DNA from 2 places in the Actinomadura sp. NAK00032 genome. Region 2 is predicted to be linked to the other one. Evidence: riboswitches for the same ligand, from Rfam matches in the RefSeq annotation. Region 2 holds a riboswitch; the other holds the start of a gene.

Region 1 (4,064 bases), 1.2 Mb from region 2:
CACCAGTACAGGCCCGTCCCCCAGATGGCGAAGGACCATCCGGCGACCTTCGCCGCCGTCCCCGCGCCGCCGTCGTGGTCGCCGAGCAGCAGCAGCGGGAACGCGTACAGCAGGCACATGGTGCCCGCCTTGCCGATGAAGTGGACGGGCAGCGTGCCGCCGTACCCGAGCCGCCGGATGATCGGCGCGATCGGCAGGATCGCGAACTCCCGCGCGACCAGCGCGACCACCAGCCACAGCGGGATGATGTCGCGGATCGTGAGCCCGACGAGCGTGGCCAGGATGTAGAGCCGGTCGGCGGCGGGGTCGAGCACCATCCCGAGCCTGCTCGTCTGGTTCAGCGCCCGCGCCAGCTTGCCGTCCAGCCAGTCGGACAGGCCGGCGAACACCAGCACGCCGAGCGCCCACCAGTCCGCCTCGACGAGGACGAGCCACAGGAACAGCGGGACGCCCACCAGCCGTGCCATGCTGAGGACGTTGGGCACCGTGAATATCCGGTCCTGCGGGGCCTCTCGCAGTGTGCTCACCGACGCGTTCGCCTCCCCTGGTCCCCTTGATCCTGACCCTACCGGTAAGGGATCGCCCGGTGCCTGTCACCGCGGGCTGACGACGTCCGCCAGCGGAAGGAGGGCCGTGACGACGAACCCGCCGCCCTCCCCCGGCCCCGCGTCCAGCGTGCCGCCGACGCTGCGGGCCCGCTCGATCATCCCGAGGATGCCGAACCCCTCCGGCGCGCCGCCGGACGGCCCGCGGCCGTCGTCGGCGACCCGGACGGCGAGGCCGCGGGCGTCCCGCTCCAGGGTCACCGTGGCGCGCCCGGCGGCGGCGTGCTTGACAGTGTTGGTCAGGGCCTCCTGGACGATCCGGTACGCGGCGACGCCGACCTCCGGCGGCAGCGCGGTCGCGAGGCCGCCGTCCGACAGCTCCACGTCGATGCCGCCGGCGCGCGCGGCCCGCACGAGGTCGGCGATGCCGTCCGGGCCGGGCAGCGTCCCGGTGGGGCCCACGTCGGTGCCGCGCAGGACCTGCAGGGTGCCGCGCAGCTCGGTGCGGGCGTCCCGGCAGGTGGCCGCGATCGAGCCGAGCGCGTCGGCCAGCTCCGCCCGGTCGAGCGGCCGGTCGCCGCGCACCAGGTGGGCCGCCGCGCCCGCCTGCACGCCGATCAGCGTGATGCTGTGCGCGAGGAGGTCGTGCAGGTCGCGGGCGATCCGCAGCCGCTCCTCGGCGACCCGCCGCCGCGCCTCCTCCTCGCGGGTGCGCTCGGCCCGCTCGGCGCGCTCGGTGATGGTCGCGAGCCGCGCCCGGTGCACCCGCCAGACCTGGACGGCGATCACCACCGACACCGCGGCCTCGATGACCGCGACCTGCTCGCGGACCGAGCTGCCGCCCGCCCGCATCGCCATCCCGATCACGCACACGGCCAGCAGGAACGCGACGACGCTGAGGACGACCCGCACCCGGCGCCCGAGCACGGCGTAGGCGAACAGCGCGACCACCTCGGCGGGCACCAGCGCGTGGTGCTGGTACTGCGCCAGGTGGTAGGGCAGCACGAGGACCACCAGGGCCGCGAGCGCGGGCGCCGGCCACCGCCTGATCACCGCGAGCGGCGCGTGCGCCGCGACCAGCAGCAGCGCGCCGGGCGCGTCCAGCTCCCGGACGCCGGGCCACACCGCCGCCGCGGCCAAGGCGACCGCCGCCAGCACCATCGCGAGCAGGGCGTCCGTGACCGTCGCATTGACCCGGGGCAGCGTCACCACCCGTCCATCTTCCCCGACCCCCGCGATCACTGCGCACCGCCCCCGCCGCGGCCGGGCCGGGTTCGCGCGGGCGCGTTCTACCCCGGCGGGCGCGGTTGCGGCAACGGGGGCGGTCCGGGTTAGCGTCGGTGGCGACAGATCGCGGGGGTCCGGCGAACCGGGCTGAGATAGCGGCTGAGACGGCCGCTGACCGCATGAACCTGACCGGGTAATGCCGGCGTAGGGAGAGATCGGGTCGTCATGACACAACGTGTGGTTCCAGCTGCCCGCAAGACCTACCTGCAGGGCTCGCGCCCGGATGTGCGGGTCCCGATGCGGGAGGTGCCGCTCACCAACGGCGATGTCGTCGTCCTGTACGACACGTCCGGGCCGTACACCGATCCGTCGCGGCGGACGGACGTCCGCCGGGGGCTGCCCGCGCTGCGGGAGGCGTGGATCGCCGAGCGCGGCGACACCGCCCCGTACGAGGGGCGGGCGGTGCGGCCCGAGGACGACGGCCGCAAGGCGGCGCCCGTCCGGGAGGACGTCCCGCCGCGGCGGCCGCGCCGCGCGTCCGGCGGCGCGGTGACGCAGCGCGCGTACGCGGCGCGCGGCGAGATCACGCCGGAGATGGAGTTCGCGGCCCTGCGGGAGGGGGTGCGGCCGGAGTTCGTCCGGGACGAGCTGGCGGCCGGGCGGGCGGTGCTGCCCGCGAACGTCAACCACCCGGAGGCCGAGCCGATGGTCATCGGCCGGAACTTCCTGGTGAAGGTGAACGCCAACATCGGCAACTCGGCGGTGGCGTCGTCCATCGAGGACGAGGTCGAGAAGATGACGTGGGCGACCCGGTGGGGCGCCGACACGATCATGGACCTGTCGACCGGGAGGGACATCCACACCACGCGGGAGTGGATCCTGCGGAACTCGCCGGTCCCGGTCGGGACCGTCCCGCTGTACCAGGCGGTCGAGAAGGTCGGCGGCGACCCGGCGGAGCTGACCTGGGAGGTCTTCCGCGACACGGTGGTCGAGCAGGCCGAGCAGGGCGTGGACTACATGACCGTGCACGCCGGGGTGCTGCTGCGGTACGTGCCGCTGACGGCGCGCCGCAAGACCGGGATCGTGTCGCGGGGCGGTTCGATCATGGCGGCGTGGTGCCTGGCGCACCACGAGGAGAACTTCCTCTACACCCGGTTCCGGGAGCTGTGCGAGATCTTCGCCGCCTACGACGTCACCTGGTCGCTCGGGGACGGGCTGCGCCCCGGCTCCATCGCCGACGCCAACGACGAGGCGCAGTTCGCCGAGCTGCGCACGCAGGGCGAGCTGACGCGGATCGCGGCGGAGTACGGCAACCAGGTGATGAACGAGGGGCCCGGCCACGTCCCGATGCACAAGATCAAGGAGAACGTGGACCGGCAGCAGGAGTGGTGCGACGGCGCGCCGTTCTACACGCTCGGGCCGCTGACCACCGACATCGCGCCCGGCTACGACCACATCACCTCGGCGATCGGCGCCGCGATGATCGGCTGGCACGGCACGGCGATGCTCTGCTACGTCACCCCGAAGGAGCACCTCGGGCTGCCGGACCGCGAGGACGTCAAGGCCGGCGTCATCGCCTACAAGATCGCGGCGCACGCCGCCGACCTGGCCAAGGGGCATCCGGGGGCGCAGGCGTGGGACGACGCGCTGTCGGACGCGCGGTTCGACTTCCGCTGGGAGGACCAGTTCAACCTGTCGCTGGACCCGGACACCGCCCGCGCGTTCCACGACGCGACGCTGCCGGCGGCGCCGGCGAAGACGGCGCACTTCTGCGCGATGTGCGGCCCGCACTTCTGCTCGATGAAGATCACCCGGGACGTGCGGCGGTACGCCGACGAGCGCGGGCTGGACGGCGAGGCCGCGCTGGCCGCGGGGATGCGCGAGAAGGCGGCGGAGTTCCGGGCCGCCGGCGGGCGGGTGCAGCTGCCCCTGTCGCCCGGTCCGTCGTGACGTAAGCGCAGGTCGGCGCGGGCCCGGCGCGGACGGTTCCGCGCCGGGCCCGCGCGGCCCGGCGGGGCCCGGGGTGCGCGGCGCGGCTAGTATCGAGGGACCGTTCCAAAGCCGCGGATCCCCCCGAATCGCCGCAGGCCCGTCCCCGCCGGGAAAGGACCGACGACTACGTGACCAGCGACGACACGCCGACGGCCCCCGCGCGCGCGATGCGCGCCGACGTGCGCCGCAACCGGGCGCGGCTGCTCGCCGCGGCCCGCGACATCTTCCAGCGCGACGGGGCCGGGGCGTCCCTGGAGGCCGTCGCCCGGCAGGCCGGCGTCGGCATCGGGACGCTCTACC
Region 2 (4,064 bases):
CTTGAGGACGTCCAGCACCGAGCCGCGCGCCGACGGGTCGACCCGCCGCATCGCGACCGTGGTCAGCGCCGTCCCGGACGCGGTCAGCGCCTCCCGCAGCACATGCATGCTCGGCGCCCCGCCGGTCCCCATGATCAGCCGCGAGTCCAGTTCCTCCCCGGCGATGACCAGTGCGTCCTTCTCCACCTCAGCCTCCTTGCACGGCGGTCAGCACTTCCAAACGGTCGCCGTCGCTCAGTGGCGTGGTCTCCCACGCGGAGCGGCGGACGACCTCGTCGTTCAGCGCGGCGGCCACACCGGTCCGCGCGGCGGTCACGGACGCGACCGCCTCGGCCACGCTCGCGGCCTCGGCCAGCTCGCGCGGCTCGCCGTTGACGGTCACCTTCATGCCTGCACCTCGCAGAAGCGGCCCGGGGCGAACGGCCCCGCGACCTCGGGGACGGGACGGTCCAGCAGCATCGCGGACAGGATGTCGGCGCTCACCGGCGCCAGCAGGACGCCGTTGCGGAAGTGCCCGGTGCCGAGCAGCAGGCCGGGCAGCGCGGACGGCCCCATCAGCGGCGCGTTGTCCGGGGAGCCGGGGCGCAGCCCGGCGGTGACCTCGGCGAACTCCAGCTCGGTGATGCCGGGCAGCAGCTCGCGGGCGTCGCGCAGCAGCTCCCACAGCCCGCCCGCGGTGACCCGCGTGTCGAAGCCCAGCTCCTCCTGGGTGGCGCCGAGGACGATCTCGCCGTCCGCGCGCGGCACCAGGTAGACCGACGAGCCCTTCACCAGGCCGCGGATCGTGCGGCGCAGGAACGGAACCCGGGTGCGGAGCCGGATCACCTGGCCCTTCACCGGGCGGACGGGCGGCACGCTCCCGGGCGGCAGCCCCTCCAGGTCGCCCGACCACGGCCCGGCGGCGAGCAGCACCCTGTCCGCGCGCAGCACCGTCCCGTCGTCCAGCCCGACGCCGGCCGCCGCGCCGCCTTCGACGACGATCCGGGCGGCCCGCTCGCGGACGAGGTGGACGCCGGTCCGCTCGCACGCGGCGAGCAGGGCCGCGGTGAGGCGGCGCGGGTCGATCGAGCCGTCGGCGGGGGCCAGCAGCCCGCCGCGCACGCCGGGCGCGAGCATCGGCTCCGCCCGCCGGCTCTCCCGGCCGGTCAGCGCCTCGGCGGGGATGCCGAGGCTCTCCTGGAAGCGGCGCAGGTCGTCGAGGTACTTCAGGTCGTCGGCGTCGAACGCGACCTGCAGCAGCCCGTCCGTGCGGTGGCCGGTGCCGAGGCCGGTCAGCTCCTCCAGCTCGGCGACGAAGGCGCCGTAGCGGTCGCGGGAGGCGAGGCCGAGCCGCAGCAGCGGCTCCTCGCCGTAGGTCAGCTCGCTGACCGGGGTGAGCATGCCCGCCGCCACCGACGAGGCGCCGCTCGCGGGGGACGGGTCGACCAGGGTGACCCCGCCGCCTCCCGCCGCGGCGGTCCGCCAGGCGGTGGCGAGGCCGATGACGCCCGCCCCGACGATCACGATCTGCATGCGCGCTCCCTTCGCCGGCATGATCCGGATCAGGTCCGGCGGTCGGCGGCCCGGTCAGCCGCCCTCTCAGCCCGGTCGCACCGGACTCCCGCGCTCTGTGATGTTTTACCTGATCCCTACCTTACGACCTCGATCGCGCCGTCCAACTCCTGGACAGGTGTCCACCCGAAATCGGCGGCGCATTAGGCTGCCCTTCATGGACAGGGTCATCGTCGTGGGTGGCGGGCTGGCCGGCGTGCGCGCCGTGGAAGCCCTGCGCAGCAAGGGGTACGAGGGCGCGCTGACGCTCGTGTCGGCCGAGCGCGAGCGGCCGTACGACCGGCCGCCGCTGTCGAAGGCCGTCCTCGCGGGCGACTCCGACGACACGACGGTCGACGCCGACTGGGCGGCGCTGCGCTGCGAGCTGCTGCTCGGCGAGCGCGCGACCGCGCTGCGGCCCGCCGCGCCGGGGCGCGGCGGCGTGCTCGCCACCACCGCCGGCGACCTGCCGTTCGACGGACTGGTCATCGCGACCGGCGCCACCCCCGTCACGCTGCCGGGGGAGGGCCGCCAGCACGTGCTGCGGACCATCGGCGACTCCCGCGACCTGCGGTCCCGGCTGACCGGGGGCGCCCGGATCGTGATCGTCGGCGCGGGCTGGATCGGTGCCGAAGTCGCGACCACCGCCGCGAAGAAGGGCTGCCGCGTCACCGTCGTGGAGGCGGCCGACACGCCCCTCGCCAACGCGATCGGGCCCGAGATCGGCGCGCTGACCGCCCCCTGGTACGCCGAGGCCGGCGTCGAACTGCGCACCGGGGTGAAGGTCGCCGAGGTCGAGCGGGGCGGCCTCGCCCTCGCCGGCGGCGGCCGGATCGAGGCCGACGAGGTCGTGGTCGGCGTCGGCGTCCGCCCGGACGTGTCCTGGCTGGACGGCTCCGGGCTGCTGGTCGAGCGCGGCGTGGTCACCGACGGCTCGTTCCGCGTCTACCAGGGCGAGGAGGAGCCCGGAGCGCTCCGCCCGGACATCGTGGCGGTCGGCGACTGCGCCGCCTGGTGGTCGGAGCGCTACGGCCGGCGGCTCCTCGTCGAGCACTGGGACACCGCCCTCAACGCCCCCGAGACCGCCGCGGCGGCCCTGCTGGGCGCGGACGCGCGCTACGACGCCGCCCCCTACTTCTGGTCCGAGCAGTTCGGCCGCATGGTGCAGTACGCGGGCAGCCACGCCGCGTCCGAGCGGCTCGTCCACCGCGGCGACCCGGCCGGCCGCAAGTGGGCGGCGGTGTGGCTGACCGGCGACCGCCTCGACGCGATCCTCACCGTCGACCGGCCCCGCGACCTGGTGCAGGCGCGGCGGGTGATCGCCGCCGGGACGCCGGTGGACCCGGCGGCGATCGCCGACCCGGACGTGCCCGTCCGGCAGGCCGTTCGCGGATAGCGATCGGCGGCGGAGGGTAACGGCTGTCCAGAGGGTTTGAGGCTTCCGAAGGCGTGGTAGCAAGGGGGCGTGACGCAGATGCACGCAACCGTTGACAGCGCACTCGACCCCCGGACCGACGCCCTCGCCGGCGACTGGCTCACCCTCCGCGAGACCGCCGAACGGCTCGGGATCCGGCCCAACCGGATCAAGCAGCTCATCCACGAGCACCGCATCCTCGCGGTGCGCCGGGAGGGGCAGCCGATGGTGCCCGCGGCGTTCATCCAGGACGGCCAGGTCATCAAGGGCCTGCCCGGCACGCTGACGCTGCTGTCGGACGCCGGGTTCGACGACGTCGAGACGATCCGCTGGCTGTTCACCGCCGACGACACGCTGCCCGGCACGCCGGTGGACGCGCTCAGCGAGAACCGGGGGACCGAGGTCCGCCGCCGCGCCCAGGCCCTCGCCTTCTAACCCCGGCGGCACCGCAGGAACACGCACATGACACGATCGCGGGGTCGTGCGGCGGGAGCACCGCCGCGCGGCCCCGCGATCCAGCATGATCCGAACCCGTGAAAGGACGTGCCCCGGCCGTGTCCAGGCATCTCCCCTCCGAACGCGCCGTCGCGCTGCGCGCCCGGCTCGGCCGGGCCCGCCTCTACCTGTGCACCGACGCGCGGGAGCGGCAGGGCGACCTGCCGGAGTTCCTGGACGCCGTCCTCGCGAACGGCGTCGACATCGTCCAGCTCCGCCAGAAGGGCCTGGAGGCCCGGCGGGAGATGGCCCACCTGGAGGTCTTCCGGGCGGCCTGCGACCGGCACGGCGCGCTCCTCGCCGTCAACGACCGGGCCGACGTGGCGCACGCCGTCCGCGCGGACGTGCTGCACCTCGGCCAGGACGACCTGCCGGTGCCCGCCGCCCGCGAGATCGTCGGCGGCGACGTGCTGATCGGCCGGTCCACGCACTCCGGCGAGCAGGCGTCGGCGGCGGCCGCCGAGCCCGGCGCCGACTACTTCTGCGCGGGCCCGGTGTGGCCCACGCCGACCAAGCCCGGCCGCCCCGCGCCCGGCCCGAAGCTGCTGGAGTACGTGGCGGCGCAGCGGCCGGCGCGGCCCTGGTTCGCGATCGGCGGCATCGACCTCGGCACCCTCGACACGGT

What was found. A riboswitch is a leader RNA that binds a small molecule or an ion and turns the genes downstream of it on or off. The one in region 2 is predicted to bind thiamine pyrophosphate.
Region 1: another riboswitch for thiamine pyrophosphate. It lies ahead of thiC (phosphomethylpyrimidine synthase ThiC); the one in region 2 lies ahead of thiO (glycine oxidase ThiO).

What each region holds. Positions count from the first base shown of each region.
Region 1 covers NZ_CP054932.1:4,425,735-4,429,798, reverse strand. Annotated here, with positions in the region: gene HUT06_RS20555 (CDP-alcohol phosphatidyltransferase family protein) at 1-527, opposite strand, end outside; gene HUT06_RS20550 (sensor histidine kinase) at 594-1,754, opposite strand; TPP riboswitch at 1,889-2,002, shown strand; gene thiC (phosphomethylpyrimidine synthase ThiC) at 1,998-3,722, shown strand; gene HUT06_RS43875 (TetR/AcrR family transcriptional regulator) at 3,893-4,064, shown strand, end outside.
Region 2 covers NZ_CP054932.1:3,207,020-3,211,083, forward strand. Annotated here, with positions in the region: gene HUT06_RS15045 (thiazole synthase) at 1-186, opposite strand, end outside; gene thiS (sulfur carrier protein ThiS) at 188-388, opposite strand; gene thiO (glycine oxidase ThiO) at 385-1,512, opposite strand; TPP riboswitch at 1,502-1,614, opposite strand; gene HUT06_RS15060 (NAD(P)/FAD-dependent oxidoreductase) at 1,709-2,926, shown strand; gene HUT06_RS15065 (helix-turn-helix domain-containing protein) at 3,005-3,379, shown strand; gene thiE (thiamine phosphate synthase) at 3,499-4,064, shown strand, end outside.